Regions from separate parts of the Streptomyces sp. NPDC050263 genome, predicted to be linked through region 3. Evidence: riboswitches for the same ligand, from Rfam matches in the RefSeq annotation. Region 3 holds a riboswitch; each other region holds the start of a gene.
The links. Region 3 has a riboswitch for cyclic di-AMP ahead of AB0J04_RS15235 (transglycosylase SLT domain-containing protein). Riboswitches for the same ligand answer to the same signal wherever they lie in the genome.

Region 1 (5,653 bases), on a different contig from region 3:
TGGCCAGCGGGGTGCCCTCGACCGGGATGAGGAAGTTGACCGGCACCGAGTCCGGGTCCAGCTCGCGCAGCGAGAAGACGACGTCCACCAGGTCCTCGTCCGACTCGCCCATGCCGGCGATCAGACCCGAGCAGGCCGACAGACCGGCCGCGTGCGCCTTCTGGACCGTGTCCACCCGGTCGGCGTAGGTGTGGGTGGTGGTGATCTCGCCGTAGGTCGACTCGGACGTGTTCAGGTTGTGGTTGTAGGCGTCGGCGCCCGCCTCGCGCAGCCGCTCGGCCTGGCCGTCGGAGAGCAGCCCCAGACAGGCGCACACCTCGACGCCCTCGTTCTGGTCCTTGATCGCCTTGATGGTGCCCGCGACCCGGTCCACGTCCCGGTCCGTCGGGCCGCGCCCGGACGCCACCAGGCAGACCCGCTTGGCCCCGCCGGCCAGCCCGGCGGCCGCGGCCCTGGAGGCCTCGTCGGGCTTGAGCCAGGCGTACTTCAGGATCCCGGCCGTGGAGCCGAGCCGCTGGGAGCAGTAGGAGCAGTCCTCGGGGCACAGCCCCGACTTGAGGTTGACGAGGTAGTTGAGCTTCACCCGGCGCCCGAACCACTGCCGGCGCACCTTGCCGGCCGCGGCCACCACATCGAGCACGTCGTCGTCGGAAGTGGCGAGGACGGCCAGCGCTTCCTCGCGGGTCGGCAGCTCGCGCCGAAGCCCCTTGTCCACCAGCGTGTTCAGCAGGTCCATGAGAGCCGATCCTGTCCTACGCACCTGCTTCGGGCCAAGGTAGGGATCGCACAACACACCCGGTTCGACGTGTGGGTATTGCCACACCGTGGGTGGGCGGCCCGGCCGCTAGGGTCTGTCCGCTACCTACAAAATCCCCGGAGGACCCATGGCGTTCGGCTGGATCGACGAGCAGGCGGAGCTGCGCCGCCGGGCCGGACTCGTACGGACGCTGCGGCCCCGTCCGGCCGACTCGCCGCTCCTCGACCTCGCGAGCAACGACTACCTGGGCCTGGCCCGCCATCCCGAGGTCGTCGAGGGGGCCGCGGCGGCCGCCCGGACCTGGGGCGGCGGCGCGACCGGCTCCCGGCTCGTCACCGGCACCACGGAGCTGCACGGCGAGCTGGAGCGGGAGCTGGCGGAGCACTGCGGGTTCGAGGCGGCCCTGGTCTTCTCCTCCGGGTACGCGGCCAACCTCGCCGCGATCACCGCGCTGGCCCCGCACGGCTCGCTGATCGTCTCCGACGCGGGCAACCACGCCTCGCTCATCGACGGCTGCCGGCTGGCCCGCGGCACCGCCCAGGTCGTCGGGCACGCCGACCCGGACGCGGTGCGCAAGGCGCTCGGCACCCATGAGGGACCGGCCGTGGCCGTCTCCGACACCGTCTTCTCGGTCGACGGAGACGCCGCCCCGCTGGCCGCCCTCGCGGCCGCCTGCCGGGCGCACGGCGCCGGACTGGTCCTCGACGACGCCCACGGCCTCGGCGTGCTCGGGGACGGCGGACAGGGCGCTCCCCACGCGGCGGGTCTCGCGGGCGCCGACGACGTCGTCGTCACGGTCACGCTGTCCAAGTCGCTCGGCAGCCAGGGCGGCGCGGTGCTGGGCCCCGCGCGCGTGATCGACCATCTGGTGAACGCGGCCCGCACGTTCATCTTCGACACGGGCCTGGCCCCGGCGGCGGCGGGCGCGGCCCTGGCGGCCCTGCGGCTGCTGCGCGGGGAGCCGCAGCGGGCGTCACGCGCGCGTGCGGTGGCGGGCGAGCTGCACGCACGCCTGACGGCCGCGGGCCTGGAAGCGGTGCGTCCGGACGCCGCGGTCGTCTCCGTGCGTGCGCCGTCCCCGGAGGAGGCCGTGCAGTGGGCGGCGGACTGCCGCTCGGCAGGCCTGGCCGTGGGCTGCTTCCGTCCTCCCTCCGTGCCCGACGGCATCTCACGCCTCAGGCTGACCGCCCGGGCCGACCTCTCCGGGGCCGAGCTGGAACGCGCTGTACGGGTGATCGGCGAGACGCGACCATGAGTCGGCGTGACACGGCCGTGGGTCGCCGCTGACTGGTGGGTCGGTCGCCGCTGACGGGTGCGCCGACTACTGCGGTGCGGTCAGCGCAACGCGGCGGTGAAACCCGTCCAGCTCTCGGGGGAGAAGAGCAGGGCGGGGCCGGCCGGGTCCTTGGAGTCGCGTACGGCGAGCAGACCGGCCCAGGGGCCTGCGGCCGGCCGGGCCGTCTCGACGCAGTTGTTCGCTCCCGTGCTGTAGCTGCTGCGCAGCCACAGCACAGCCGGGAGCTGGTCGGGATCGGTACTGGAAGGTACGTTCCGCGGTACTGCGGACATGGTGCCTCCTTACGCGCCGCCTGCTATCGCGGCGATGTAATCCGATGAGTCCCCGGGCGAAAGGGCATGCGCCCGAAGGGCGTTGAAGGCCTCGGTGTAGGCCTCGAGGTGTTCTTTCCGTTCCAGATAGAGGCTACTCGTCAAGTGGTCGAGAACAACCACATCCAGATCAGAAGTGCGCGAAAATGAGAAGATAACGAAAGGTCCGGTTACGCCGATATGCGCCCCGGCGGCGAACGGAAGGACCTGTAGCCGCACTTGGGGCAGTCGGGCGGCCTCCACGAGCCGGCCGAGCTGTTGCGCCATCACCTCGGGGCCGCCCACCTCCCGCCGCAGCACCGCCTCGTCCAGCACCGCGTTCAGCTCCAGCGGCGGCTGCGCGCGCAGCACGTCCTGCCGGGCCAGTCGCACCGCGACCAGCGTGTCGAGCTGCTCCTCCGTGACGCCCTCCACCGCGGCCCTGGTCACCGCGCGGGCGTACTCGGGAGTCTGCAACAGCCCCGGTACCACACTTGTCTCCAGCGTGCGCATCGCGCTCGCCTGGGATTCCAGGCTGATGAAGTCCCGGTAGGTGGGCGGCAGCACCCCGCGGTAGGCGTGCCACCAGTGGTCCCGGCCGCCGCTGCCGTCGGCGCCGGCCAACGCCAGCATCAGCTCCCGCAGTTGCGGATCGGCCACCCCGTAGGCGTCGAGGAGTAACCGCACATCGGCCGGTTTTGACCCACTGGTGCCCGTCTCGATGCGGCTCACCTTGGACTGGTGCCAGCCCACGAGCCGGGCGGCCTCACCACTGGTGAGGCCCGCATGGGCGCGCAGATTGCGCAGTTCGGCGCCCAGCTTCCGGCGGCGTACCGCGGGTCCGTGCTGCACGGGCTCCTCCTTACTCCTTACGGGCCGTCCAAATACGCTCTGCCGTCGCAGAGTTCACCGCATTGAGCGACAGATATATGCATATCTTGGTGGATCGCCACCCGTGACCGGCGCGGTAATGGCAGTCTGGCGAAGAAGCACCAGTCCGGGACCGTACTCGAACCTTCCGCTCCGTGTCGGACCCCGGTCCCATGGGAAAGGGACGACGTCGCCATGGCAGATCACCTGGAAGCATCCGTCATTCTGCCGAGCGATCCCGCCTCGGTCTCCACAGCCCGCGGTTTCGTGGCCGGCACCCTCGGAGAATGGGGTCTGCCGGCGGACACGGAGACGGCCGACGCCATCTTGCTGATCGTCTCGGAACTCACCACCAACGCCGTACAGCACACCTTCGGTCAGTCACCCACCTTCACGGTGGACCTCGTCCTCGACCGTGACGAACACTTGCGCATCGGTGTCACCGACAGCCACCCGCGTTTCCCCAAACGACTGCCGGCCGCCGTCCAGCAGGACAACGGCCGAGGCATGGTGATCATTCGCTGGCTGACCGCGGAGTGCGGCGGCAAGCTCAGAGTGCGGCCCACCCGGGAGGGCGGCAAGACGGTCACCGTCGAACTCCCGTGGACGTCCGCGGCGGCGGAGCCGGTGGCCGGAGCCCTGGCGGCACAAGCCCCGGCGGAGGGCGAGATCCCGGGGCGATGACGGCGCGTCCGGACGCCGCCACCGCCTCGGACAGGTCCTTAGCGGACCCGGCCGTACCAGACGCTCTTGGTCCAGATCTTCTGCAGTTTCACCACGTCTCCGGTCTTCGGCGAGTGCCAGATCTTGCCGTTGCCCGCGTAGATCCCGACGTGGTACACGTTCGAACCCGAGTGGAAGAAGACCAGGTCGCCTGCCTTGCGGCTCGACGCCGAGATGTGCTTGGTCTTGTTGTACTGCTGTGCCGCCGTACGCGGCAGGCTCTTGCCCGCCTTCTTGTACGAGTACAGCGTGAGCCCCGAGCAGTCGAACCTCTTCGGTCCGGTGGCCCCGTACTTGTACGGTGCGCCCTTCTTGGAGGCCGCGATCTGGAGCGCCTTCGTCGCCGGTGTGGCGGCCGCGGCGTCCGAGGCGAGCCCCGGGACCACGATCGTGCCGCCCACAGCGGCGATGGCGAACGCCGAGGCCGTACCGGCCCGGACCATGAGCGACGGGACACGATTGAGCGCAGTCATGCGCAACCCTTCGTCAGCCGCCTGTGAAGGATGACCTGTCGGATTCGGGCTGACAAAGTTGCCCGGCCGCAACTGCGGCTTCACCCCAAGGGCTGCTCGGCCCGGCGCCTCCCATGCGGAGACGATCGTTCCGGCGACCCGTCGTGCCTGGGTCCTCCACTCCTGCCGATGCACTTCTGTCGACCGGGCATCCGGGCGGCGGCAGGACTCGGCGTCCGCCCGGACCGCCCCGCCGCTTGTGGCGGGGGCTTGTCGTCAGTCAGGGATCTTGGCTCACTCATGTCCGAAAAACCCAACGGAACCGGGGATTTGTGGGGTTACTCACCACTCACCCGTTCGGGTGGACACCCTGATGGCCGATCAGCTGTCAAGGACGCCAAAGGGCCCCGGACCAGCGACGGAGCCTTTTGTTCCGCCCGAAAAGAACGCTTTTGCGCAACTCCGGCGAGCCCGAAAAGCAACGGCCGCTACGCCGAACGGGGGTAACCCGTCCGGTCCGTTTCAACTCCGGTCCGGACGTCTCGTTCGGGGCGCGCGCCGCCCGGACCGGAGCGCGGCCCGCGTCGGCTGCCGGGCCGGACGCCGGGTCAACTGTCGGAGAGCGGAGGCACCGTGACGCGCGCCGTCCGGCGCTCCCCGTCCAGGACGCGCAGCGCCCGCGCGAGGGTCGGCGCGTGCAGCTCGCTCTCGCCCCGCTGGTGCATCAGCGTCAGCGCGTCGCGCAGCGCGGTCGCCTTGGCCACCAGCGCCTGGGCCGCGCGCAGTCCGCGGTAGGTGTCCCCGTGGTGGGCGGGGTTGATCCGGCCGAGCAGGTCGACCACGTCCAGGTAACCGTCGATCAACTCGGCCTCTGCGTGCGTCAGGGCGGGCAGCGGCGGAAGTTCGGGCACCATCGGCGGCTCACCTCCCGCCCTGCGTGCCGGCCGCGGGCCTGCGGCTCGGGATGATGGCGTCCACCAGGCCGTACTCCAGGGCCTCCGGGGCGGTGAGGATCTTGTCCCGCTCGATGTCCGCGGTCACCTGCTCCGGCGTCCGCCCGGTGTGCCGGACGAGCATCTCCTCCAGGCTCGCCCGGATGCGGGCCAGCTCCTCGGCCCGGATCGCGAGATCGCTGGTCTGTCCCTCGACGGGCCCGGGCAGCGACGGCTGGCGGATCGTCATCCGCGCGCCCGGCAGTGCGAACCGCTTGCCCGGCGTGCCGGACGCGAGCAGCACGGCGGCGGACGAGCCCGCCTGGCCCAGG
Region 2 (5,653 bases), on a different contig from region 3:
GATGACGGCCGCGTACTCCCGGCAGGCCGCGAAGGTCCGCTCCAGCGCCTCGGGCGCGAGCCGGCCGGTGCGGTCCACCCCCTGGCCGAGGCGGACGATCGTCATCCGCCGGTCCAGCTCGACGAGCTCACCGGTCTCCGGGTCGCAGTCGGCGACGAGGAGGCGGATGGAGTTGGTGCCGCAGTCGACGGCAGCGACACGGGTCATGGTGGAACGCCCTTCTGTATCTCGGCCTGTCCCGGGGTACCCCCTCCGGGGGAGTTCGAGGACGAGGCCGTTCAGGCCGAAGCGGGGGCCTGGGGACGGCAGCCCCCAGAGACGGGACGGTGAGAGGCGGTCACTGCTCAGCGGCGAGCGTCACGCAGGCGCCCTTGCGCCACCACTGCGGCAGCATCGCCAACGCCTCGTCGCCGAGCGGGTTCACGCCCGGCCCGGCGGCCAGCGAGTGCGCCACGAGCACGTGCAGGCACTTCACCCGGTCCGGCATGCCCCCCGCGCTGGGAAAGTTCTTCAGCTCCTCGATCTCGTCCCGGCGCCGGATGTAGTCCTCGTGCGCGGCACGGTAGGAGGCGGCGAGCTCCGGGTCGGTCGTCAGCCGGTCCGTCATCTCCTTCATCACGCCGTTGGCCTCCAACGTGCCGATCGCCGAGTTGGCCTTCGGGCACGTCAGGTAGTACAGCGTCGGGAAGGGCGTGCCGTCGGGCAGGCGCGGCGCGGTCTCGACGACGTCCGGCTGTCCGCACGGGCAGCGGTGCGCGATCGCGCGCAGGCCGCGCGGCGGGCGCCCGAGCTGCTGCTTGAAGGCCTCGACGTCCGCGTCGGTGGGCTCGGTGCGCGGGGTGGTCGGCGGGGCAGTTTCCATGCCGTACGAAAATCTCTCTGTCGGTTCAATGCTGTCACTGGTGTCACTGGTGTCACTGGGAGGCGGCGTCCGACTTGTCGACGCCGTCCCAGACGTTCGAGTACCAGGGGCGGTCGGCCGCCCCGAGGTCGGCGCGCGACTGCCTGACCACGTCCGGGTCGATCACGACGTAGCCGGTCTCCCCGGGCAGTACGTAGTGCAGCCGCAGCCGGATCTGCTGCTCGGCGTACGCGTCGTCCTGCCAGCGGGCCTTGAGGTCGCGCAGCTGCTCGACGCGCTCGCTGGCCTGCTGCTTCTCGCGTTCCAGGTCGGCGATGTCGGCGCGCTGGGAGACGTACTGGCGCATCGGGTAGGCCAGGGCCACGATCAGCGTGCACAGGACGAGCGCCAGCAGGGCCGCCCGGCCGGTGAGGCGGGAGCGGCGGGCCTGACGCTTGGTCTGGGAGCGGTAGACCCGGGCCGCGGTCTGCTCGCCGAGCAGCTTGATCCTGGTCGCGGTGGAGAAACGGTCCCGGTCCTTCACGGCCATGGGTCTTCCCCGCCTCCCGCTCTCACACGTGCGTACGTCCCCGCACACGGTACGGGACCGGGTACGGGGACGTACGTACGACGCTTCCTACTGTTGCCTGTCAGCCCTTGAAGCGGGGGAAGGCCGAGCGACCGGCGTACACCGCCGCGTCGTCGAGGATCTCCTCGATGCGCAGCAGCTGGTTGTACTTGGCGACGCGGTCCGAGCGGGCCGGGGCGCCGGTCTTGATCTGGCCGCAGTTCACGGCGACGGCGAGGTCGGCGATGGTGACGTCCTCGGTCTCGCCGGAGCGGTGGGACATCATGCACTTGAAGCCGTTGCGCTGGGCGAGCTCGACGGCGTCCAGGGTCTCGGTCAGCGAGCCGATCTGGTTCACCTTGACGAGCAGGGCGTTGGCGGAGCCCTCCTCGATGCCGCGGGCCAGACGCTCCGGGTTGGTGACGAAGAGGTCGTCGCCGACGATCTGGACCTTGTCGCCCAGCTTCTCGGTGATGACGTTCCAGCCGGCCCAGTCGTCCTCGTACAGCGGGTCCTCGATGGAGACGAGCGGGTACGCGGAGACGAGCTCCTCGTAGTACTCGGTCATCTCGGCGGCCGAGCGGGACTTGCCCTCGAACTCGTACTTGCCGTCCTTGTAGAACTCGGACGCGGCGACGTCGAGCGCGAGCGCGATCTGCTCGCCGGGGACGTAACCGGCCTGCTTGATGGCCTCGACGATGAGGTCGAGGGCGGCGCGGTTGGACTCCAGGTTCGGGGCGAAGCCGCCCTCGTCGCCGAGGCCGGTGGACAGGCCCTTGGTCTTCAGCACCTTCTTGAGGGTGTGGTAGACCTCGGCGCCCCAGCGCAGGGCCTCGGAGAAGGACTCCGCGCCGATCGGGGCGATCATGAACTCCTGGATGTCCACGTTGGAGTCGGCGTGCGAGCCGCCGTTCAGGATGTTCATCATCGGCACCGGCAGCAGGTGCGCGTTGGGGCCGCCCAGGTAGCGGAACAGCGGCAGATCGCTGGCCTCGGAGGCGGCGTGGGCGACGGCGAGCGAGACGCCGAGGATGGCGTTGGCGCCGAGGGAGCCCTTGTTGTCGGTGGCGTCCAGGTCGAACATGGCCTGGTCGATCAGGCGCTGCTCGGTGGCGTCGTAGCCGACGAGCTCCGGGCCGATCTGCTCGATGACGGCGAGGACGGCCTTCTCGACACCCTTGCCGTGGTAGCGGTTCGGGTCACCGTCGCGGAGCTCGACGGCCTCGAAGGCACCGGTGGAGGCGCCGGACGGAACGGCGGCACGACCCGTGCTGCCGTCGTCGAGGCCGACCTCGACCTCGACCGTGGGGTTGCCTCGGGAGTCCAGGATTTCCCGGGCTACGACGACGTCGATGGACGGCACGAGCATCTCCTTCTTGGGATGTGACGCTGAGAGTGCGGGGCCCGTGGGCCTTGCGACTAGAGCCTAACCGCCCGAGGGGCGTCGGCAGCCGACCGACCGCCCTGTGGACGAACTGACCGTACACATTGTTCCCGCCCGGAACAAAGGGGAAGTGACAAACAGCCAAAGAGAAACCCCGCTCCGGCGCGTACGGGGGAACACGCACCGGAGCGGGGGGCCCGTGGGGACGGGGGGTGACCCTCACGAGGTCTTCAGTGTGCGGACCCCGCCCATGAGGGCGCTGTGACCTCCCTGGGAGCCGGATGTCACTTCGGGAGCGGGGGCCCGCTACGGGAGCCGGGGCTCACTTCAGGTGCAGCTGCTGGCCCGGGTAGATGAGGTCGGCGTCGTCGACGATGTCCTTGTTCAGCTCGAACAGCTTCTGCCAGCCGCCGGCGACCTTGTGCTTCTCGGCGATGGAGCTGAGGGTGTCGCCCTTGACGACCTTGTACTCGCCGTCGCCCTTCTCGACCTTCTTGCCGGTCGGGGTGGTGACCGTCTTGGAGGCGGCCGGGCGGTCGGTCGAGCGGGAGGCGCTCTGCTCCTCGGTCGAGCGGGTGCTGGTGCTCGTGTCGCTGCCGGAGGAGCCGGAGGACTCGGCGCTGCCGCCGTCGTAGGCGGCGCCGGACAGGCCCGTGCCGCAGACCGGCCAGGCGCCCTTGCCCTGGCCCGCGAGGACCTTCTCGGCGACGGCTATCTGCTGGGCCTTGGAGGCCTGGTTGGCCTGCGCCGCGTACTGCGTGCCGCCGTACGCGGCCCAGGTGGAGGCGGAGAACTGCAGGCCGCCGTAGTAGCCGTTGCCGGTGTTGATGGACCAGTTGCCGCCGGACTCGCACTGGGCGACCTTGTCCCACTCGGCGGCGGTGGCGGCGGAGGCGTTGCCCGCCGCCATGAGCGGGGCGGCGATGGCGACACCGGTGACGCCGGCCAGCGCGGCGACGCGGGTGGCCTTGGACGGACGGCGGTGCTTGCCCTTACCGGAAAACAGCATGGTGGATCCCCTCACCGACGCCTGCGAGGTGAGCTGTCGGGTTCGGGCCGGTTGAGTTGCCCGGCCGCGCACCTCGCGGTGCGCGGCTTCACCCCGAGCCGGTTCCAGCGTCAACCGCTGTCCCCGGCACTTACCTTGGGTCCCCCGCTCCTGCCTACGGCGCTTGACGCGACGACTGTTCCCGGGCAGCCGCTGGCAGGACTCGGCGTTGCGACGACCGGGGCTCGGATTGCCGAGCGGCCTTGACCGTAGCCACGTGATCCGCGGAAATTCAAAGACGATCAGGGCTTCTGAGACTCATCCCACACTTTCACCAAACCGGACATTCTGGAGCGAAGTGTGACGTGAACTCCCGGCGTTTTTCTGTGCGTTCCTGCCCTATTGAACCGCTGTGTCGAGGGTCTGACCGGGGGCGATGTCGCTCGGGTCGGCGCCGATGACGTCCTTGTTCTCGGCATAGAGGGCCTGCCATCCGCCGTCGATGCCAAGGGAGTCGGCGATGGAGACGAGCGAGTCACCTCCCTGGACCACGTAGGCGACCGCGGCATGCCGGCCGGTGGAGGCGGGGGCAGTGCCGTCCACGGCGGCGCCGTCCACAGCGGTGGCGGCCGGGCCGGTGGCGCTCTTCGTCGTCGGGGCCGCGGCCGGGGCCGCGGTCGGGGCCGCGCTCTCGTCGGCGGTCGCGCCGCGGTGTTTGCCGGAGCCGAGGGAGCCGGTGTCGACGAGGCTCCAAGAGCCCGCATCCTGGAACGACTTGTCCGAGTTGCCCGAGTCGTCCGCTTCCGACGTCGCCGAGGGGGAGCCGTCGACCTCGGCGGAGTCGTCCGCGGCGGCGGAGGACGAGGGGGAGGAAGGCGACGAAGGGGACGAGGGAGGTGAACTGGAAGAATCTGCGGACGAGTCGGATGTCTCGGACGATCCCGTCGAGCTGCCGTCGGCACTCGACGAGCCCGAAGAGTCCGAAGAGTCCGAGGAACCCGAAGAGTCCGAGGAGTCTCCGTCCAACCCCTTGGACAGGTCGGACAATCCGGACGAGGAAGACGAGTCGGACGAGTCGTCCGCCACGCCGGTGTCCACGTCCAGCGCGCCGTTCGCCTGGGTGAGCCCGGAGGTCAGCCCGCAGGTGCCCCACGCGCCGACGTCCTCGGCGGCGAGCAGCTTCTGCGCCACGGCTATCTGCTGGTTGCGGCTGGCCAGGTCAGGGCTCGTCGCGTAGTCGAGTCCGCCGTACGTCTCCCACTGCTTCTGGGTGAGGCCCAGTCCGCCGCGCTCGCCGTCGGCCTTGCCGACGGCGCTCCACGAGCCGCCGGTCTCGCACTGCGCGACCTTGTCCCACACCGTGCCGTCGGCGGCGCTCGCGCCGGAGGCGGCCAGCAGCGGGATGGCGATGGCGGAGCCGGTCACTCCGGCGGCGACCAGGAGGGCCGGAGCCTGACGGGGGCGACGGTGACGACCGTTCCCGGAGAGCATGCGAGGGCCTTTCTCTGGACAGCGGTGACCGGCGCGACGGGTGCGACTGACGCGTCGCGCTGACGAGCGAACGTATCGGCACACGATCACTTGTCACAAGTTAATGCCGCGCAGATCACGTGAAGATCACAGAGTTGAGGGTCGGTCACCTTCGCCTCGCCGAATGGTCACACTCCGGCTGACAACCGGTCAGGCATGTACCGGAGTGAACTCGACCGGCAGGGTCCGCAGTCCGCGCATGATGAGCCCGCCACGCCACCTCAACTGGGCCGGGTCCTCGGCCAGTCGGAGGTCGGGCAGCCGGGTGAGGAGGGCGGCCAGCGCGGTCTGGCCCTCCAGGCGGGCCAGCGGCGCGCCCAGGCAGTAGTGGATGCCGTGGCC
Region 3 (5,653 bases):
GAGGCCGTCGACGGCGAGTTGGCCGCCGCGGAAGCGCTTGGTGAGGGCGCGGGTGTGGATGACGGCGTCGCCCTCGCCCTTGCCGTCGTCGCCGTCATCGACCATGGACGCCCTCACCGAAGCCCCGATCCCCAGTACCCGTAGTACCCGTAGTACTTCTACTTCGCCGCGTTCGCCGCCTTCACGAGGGCGTCCTTGGTGACCGCGCCGACGTAGACCTTGCCGTCGTCCGTCATCAGGGCGTTGATCAGGCGGGTGGAGAAGACGGTTCCGGAGCCGAACTTGCCGCTCACCTTGTCGCCGAAGGAGTCGAGGAAGCCGCCGAGGTCGCCGCCGGCCTCGGAGCCCGAGGGCACGCCCTCGCCGCCGGTGTCGAAGGTGGCGATGGACGTCCAACCCTCGCCGATGACGGTGGGGCCGTCGGTGCCGCCGAGGTCCGCCTCGAGGTCCTTGCCGAGGTCGTCGGGCTTGCCGGGGAGTGCGGGGAGTCCGGGGGCCGACTCGGGCGCGCCGCCCTCGTCCCACTTGCCGGCCTCGTCGGCCGCGTCGGCCTCGGTGACCTTCGCGCCCTTGGGGACGGTGAAGTCGAAGGTGGAGGCGGCGGGCTTGGCGAAGCTGACCTGGGTGAAGCCCGCGTCCACGACGGCGGCGCCGCCGCTCGCCGGGGTCAGCGTGAACTTCAGCGGCAGGCCCGTCTTCGCGTCCACGGCCACGCTGATGGCGCCGACCGTGGAGCCGGCCTGCTTCGGCTTGACCAGCAGCTTGTAGGCGTCGCGGCCGGCGACGTGGACGGTGCCGTCGACGGTCACGGAGGTCGTGTCGTCGACCGCCTTCAGAGCGTCCTCGGTGAGGTCCTTGGGCGTGGCGGGAACGGGGGTCTCAGCCTTGTCGGAGCTTTCGTCGACCTTGGAGTGATAGACCTCGTTGGAGGCGCTGTCGTACCCCCAGACGTCCTTGCCGTTGTGGATGAGGCTGTATTCGGCGGCGTTCTCCAGCAGCGAGAGCTTCTGCTTGTCCGGGCCGTCGGCGGCGACGCGCAGGGTGTGCGTGCCGGAGGCGAGCTCGGTGAGCTTGGCGGACGGATCGGCGGACGATCCGTCACCGCCCTGCTGTGCGACGCCGGAGAGGAGACCGCTCTCCAGTCCGCCGAGGTCGGGCAGCCCGAGATCGGTGCTGATCTTCACCGTCCCGGACAGCTGCTGCACGTCCGAGGCGGCGATCTTGTCGAGGAGTTGCTGTGCGGTGATCTTCGGCAGGTCGGGGTCGCCGGAGTCGGCGAGCGCCGGGACCAGCCCGATCGTCGCCGCCGCGACACCGATCACGGTGACCGGGACGACGTACCGCACTGCCTTGCGCCGTCCGAGGCGCAGGTCGTCGGCGTCCCCACCGGTCGCGTCCACGCCGGTCGTGGTGTCGTCGGATGCCTTCGGTGCCATGTGTGCCTTACCTCCGTCGTCGGCGGCGGCTGGTCATCTCGCGCCGAACTTCCCCACCCCAAGCCGCCATTCTCACCCGAATCGGTGAGGAGTGGTGTTTTCCGTGGTTCCCATCTGACCAAATCCACTCTTCGGAAGCGTCAACCCGGGGACTCAACTCCACGTACACCTCCGGTATGACACAACGCGCCAGGACCACGCCTGTCCCGTAGGGGTTGGCGGGCCGAGACGGGGCGGAGACCGGTGGGCGGGGGTCAGCCGGCTCGGTGGACGACCGCGTCGCAGAGTTCCATCAGCGCCGCCTTCGAGTCGCACTCCCGCAACGGCGCCAACGCAGCCCGCGCGTCCTTCGCGTACCGCACCGTGTCCCGGCGGGCCTGCTCCAGCGCCGGGTGGGCCCGGAGCGCCTCCAGGGCCTCGGCGAGCCGTGCGTCGTCACTCAGGTCGGAGTCCAGCAGCTCGCACAGTGCGATGTCCTCGGGCAACGACAACCGCGCCGCTTGCTCCCGCAGCCGCAGCACCGGCAGCGTGGGAACGCCCTCGCGAAGATCCGTCCCGGGCGTCTTTCCCGACTCGTGCGAGTCGGAGGCGATGTCCAGGACGTCGTCCGCCAGCTGGAAGGCGACGCCCAGCCGCTCGCCGTACTGCGTCAGCACGTCGACGACCGTCTCGTCGGCGCCCGACATCATCGCGCCGAACCGGCAGGCGACCGCGACGAGCGAGCCCGTCTTGCCGCCGAGCACGTCGAGGTAGTGCTCGACCGGGTCGCGCCCGTCCGTCGGCCCGGCCGTCTCCAGGATCTGTCCGGTGACCAGCCGCTCGAACGCCTCCGCCTGCACCCGGACCGCCTCCGGCCCGAGGTCGGCCAGGATGTGCGAGGCGCGCGCGAAGAGGAAGTCACCCGTGAGGACGGCGACGGAGTTGCCCCAGCGGGCGTTCGCGCTGGGCACCCCGCGCCGCACGGCGGCCTCGTCCATCACGTCGTCGTGGTACAGCGTGGCCAGATGGGTGAGCTCCACGACCACGGCCGACGGCACGATCCCCGGCGCGTACGGGTCCCCGAACTGCGAGGCGAGCACCACGAGCAGCGGCCGGAACCGCTTCCCGCCCGCCCGTACGAGGTGCTGGGCGGCCTCCGTGATGAACGGGACCTCACTCTTGGTGGCCTCGAGCAAGCCTTCCTCGACAGCCGCCAATCCGGCCTGGACATCGGCTTCCAGAGCCTGGTCCCGCACGCTCAGCCCGAACGGCCCGACGACGGTCACGAGGGGTCTCCTGTCTGCTGGTGTCCACTGGCGGTTACGCGGTTTGTCGATAGGTCGCTGCCATCACTCAAGTCAGCGTATCCGGTCACGTTTCGATCACCGATAGCCCCCACGTCACGCAGGCTCGAATGGGCCCGCCGGAGGGGCGTCCCGCCCGGCCGAGCCACGCCGGATCCGGCCCGTTATGTTTCTGATCAGCCCATATGAACGAACTCCTATCGAGTTACCAGGTAGTAGTGATTCATGCCCGCCGGGTGGCGTCGGCACATCCCGGGACCATTTCCCGCCACTTCCCACCACACACGGGCCCGCGCATCACGCCGGCGCGCCGCACCCCTGCCGCCGGGCCGTCCGAGCAATCCGGCCAACCCCAGCACGGCAGGGCAAATCGGACTAATTCCAATCCCATCCTTTTGCCCTTCCTTTAAATACGAGTTGAGGTGAATGCCCGATTCGCCACTCTTGTGATTGCTGGTGACTTGGCTCACTCCCGACGCCCGGCCGACACCCGCACGCCGTGCGCCGTTTCCCCGCACACCTCAAGCAAGTTGGGGCTTTGCACCCACAAAGGATCAAGCACCCCATAGGTCACAGACCAAGGTCAATAGGGGTGATCTGTGAATCTGCCACTTGTTCCGGACATGTGCTCTCGCATACGTTCCCGGCCTGTCGGGCGGACGCCGAATCCTGCCGCCGCCCGGAACACCCATCGAGAACCGCACGGCAGGAGCGGGGGAACCAGGTAGGCCGCCGAACCGAATTTCCGGACGTCTTGGATTTTCAGGATGTTTTGGACACATCGGTACGGCTTGGGGTGAAGTCGCGTCCGTCAGGACGTGGCCGGGCAGCTCCCGCCCGAACCCGACAGCTCACCTCGCAGGCGCCGGAGAGGAACTTCGTCATGTCCGCTGCCGCTCAGCCGCGCCGCACCCGCCGCACCCGTCTCGCCCGCACGATCGCCGTCGCCGCCACCGGCGCGGCCGTGCTCGCCCTCCCGATCCTCGGCTCCGCCACCGCCTCCGCGGCGACGCCGACCGTCGTCACCGCCACCAGCCTCGGCTACGCCAACAACCTCGACGGCTGGATCCGCGCCTCGCTCCACGTCATGGCGCAGCACGGCATCCCGGGGACGTACAACGGCATCTACCGCAACGTCATCCGTGAGTCCTCCGGCAACCCCTACGCCATCAACCTCTGGGACTCCAACGCGGCTGCGGGCATCCCGTCCAAGGGGCTGCTCCAGGTCATCGACCCGACCTTCCGCGCCTACCACGTCTCCGGCACCTCGTGGAACTCCTACGACCCGGTCGCCAACATCACCGCCGCCTGCAACTACGCGGCCGCGCGCTACGGCTCGATCGACAACGTGTTCGGCGCGTACTGACAGCACCGTTCACCTGCGGACGCATAGCGACACCCCGACTTACGGGAACATTCGTTCGAGGACGACGGCCACGCCGTCGTCCTCGTTCGACGTCGTCACTTCGTCGGCCACGGCCTTGAGCTCGGGGTGGGCGTTGGCCATGGCGACACCGTGCGCGGCCCAGTCGAACATCGGGATGTCGTTGGGCATGTCCCCGAACGCGACGGTGTCCTCGGGCCGCAGACCGAGGTGTTCGGCGGCCAGGGCCAGGCCCGTCGCCTTGGTGATCCCGCAGGGCTGGAGCTCGACCGTGCCCGGCCCCGACATGGTGACGGTGGCGAGCGAGCCGACCACCGAGCGGGCCGTCGAAGCCAACTCGTCGTCGGACAGGGTGGGATGGCGCAGCAGCACCTTGCTGATCGGCTCGCACCACAGGTCGTCCCGCCGGCCGACGCGCAGCGCGGGCAGCGTCGGGTGCGGCATCAGATAGCCCGGCTCGATGAGCGTCAGCCCGTCGACGCCGTCCTGGTCCACGGCCGCGTACAGCTGCCCGACCTCCGCCTCGATCTTGCCCAGCGCGGTCTCCGCCAGCTCCCGGTCCAGGGTGACCGACCACAGCAGTCGGTCCGCGCCGGCGTCGTACAACTGCGCGCCCTGTCCGCACACCGCGAGCCCTCTGCTGTGCAGACGGTCGAGCAGCGGCCGCACGCGGGGCGCGGGCCGTCCCGTCACCACCAGGTGGCGTGCGCCGGCGGCCGCCACCCGCGCGAGCGCGTCGAGCGACCGGTCGGAGAAGGTGTCGTCGCCGCGGAGCAGCGTTCCGTCCAGGTCGGTGGCGATCAGGGCGTACGCGGTGCGCGCGGCATATGCGAGGGGTGCGGCCATGATCAGAGAATACGGATCCCGCACCCCTCGGGTTCGACGCAAACCGAACGACGCCCAGGTCCTGCCCTGTTCTGTCAACTCCCCTTTAAAAGAAACGGCTTTCTGGCGCGTTGCCGGGTAGCGGACGGTTAAAGGCCTCTGCACCAGTTGGCAACAACATGGGACGCTACCTACCGCGACGCCCTGGTGGAGCGGTACCGTCCAGGTGTCCAGGGGGGACTTGATCGGGGGGTCAGGTTGAGCAGTGGGCGCATTCGTGTGCTGAGGCCGCAGGACCTCGGCGAGGGGGAGAGGGAGCGGTGGCGCGCGCTGCGCGCCGCGTCGACGCTTCCGCGAAACCCCTTCATGGAACCGGAGTTCACCGACGCCGTGGGCCTCGTACGGCCACGCGCACGTGTGGGGGTGGTGTATGAGGGGCGCGAGCCGGTCGGCTTCCTGCCCCATGAGCAAAACAGGCTCGGCCGCGGCCAGGCCCTCGCGTACGGCGTCTCGGACGCACAAGGCGCGGTGCTGGCCCCGGGCCTCGGGCTGAACGCCGACGAACTGATGCGGGCGTGCTCCCTGACGAGCTTCGCCTTCGACAACCTGGAGGCGGAGCAGGGGCTGTTCGCCCCGCACGCGGCCGCGGAGTACGCCGCCTATGTCATCGACGTCGAGAAGGGCTACGAGACCTACGAGTCCGTGCTGCGCGCCCAGTCACCGAA

Region 1: it holds a riboswitch for cyclic di-AMP, as region 3 does, so the genes downstream of both, AB0J04_RS43505 (C40 family peptidase) here and AB0J04_RS15235 (transglycosylase SLT domain-containing protein) in region 3, are expected to answer to the same signal.
Region 2: it holds a riboswitch for cyclic di-AMP, as region 3 does, so the genes downstream of both, AB0J04_RS43175 (transglycosylase family protein) here and AB0J04_RS15235 (transglycosylase SLT domain-containing protein) in region 3, are expected to answer to the same signal.

Annotation. Positions count from the first base shown of each region.
Region 1 covers NZ_JBFAKW010000195.1:3,994-9,646, reverse strand. Annotated here, with positions in the region: gene bioB (biotin synthase BioB) at 1-736, opposite strand, end outside; gene AB0J04_RS43525 (8-amino-7-oxononanoate synthase) at 885-2,012, shown strand; gene AB0J04_RS43520 (DUF397 domain-containing protein) at 2,093-2,326, opposite strand; gene AB0J04_RS43515 (helix-turn-helix transcriptional regulator) at 2,336-3,196, opposite strand; gene AB0J04_RS43510 (ATP-binding protein) at 3,410-3,898, shown strand; gene AB0J04_RS43505 (C40 family peptidase) at 3,937-4,410, opposite strand; cyclic di-AMP (ydaO/yuaA leader) riboswitch at 4,414-4,618, opposite strand; gene AB0J04_RS43500 (hypothetical protein) at 4,998-5,303, opposite strand; gene AB0J04_RS43495 (ATP-dependent Clp protease proteolytic subunit) at 5,311-5,653, opposite strand, start outside.
Region 2 covers NZ_JBFAKW010000190.1:6,908-12,560, reverse strand. Annotated here, with positions in the region: gene AB0J04_RS43195 (Ppx/GppA phosphatase family protein) at 1-207, opposite strand, end outside; gene AB0J04_RS43190 (DUF501 domain-containing protein) at 338-862, opposite strand; gene AB0J04_RS43185 (septum formation initiator family protein) at 915-1,391, opposite strand; gene eno (phosphopyruvate hydratase) at 1,492-2,778, opposite strand; gene AB0J04_RS43175 (transglycosylase family protein) at 3,116-3,802, opposite strand; cyclic di-AMP (ydaO/yuaA leader) riboswitch at 3,806-3,974, opposite strand; gene AB0J04_RS43170 (transglycosylase family protein) at 4,181-5,272, opposite strand; gene AB0J04_RS43165 (cytochrome P450) at 5,462-5,653, opposite strand, start outside.
Region 3 covers NZ_JBFAKW010000027.1:43,395-49,047, forward strand. Annotated here, with positions in the region: gene AB0J04_RS15220 (ABC transporter ATP-binding protein) at 1-105, opposite strand, end outside; gene AB0J04_RS15225 (DUF2092 domain-containing protein) at 159-1,436, opposite strand; gene AB0J04_RS15230 (polyprenyl synthetase family protein) at 1,691-2,701, opposite strand; cyclic di-AMP (ydaO/yuaA leader) riboswitch at 3,370-3,597, shown strand; gene AB0J04_RS15235 (transglycosylase SLT domain-containing protein) at 3,603-4,085, shown strand; gene AB0J04_RS15240 (HAD family hydrolase) at 4,125-4,949, opposite strand; gene AB0J04_RS15245 (GNAT family N-acetyltransferase) at 5,208-5,653, shown strand, end outside.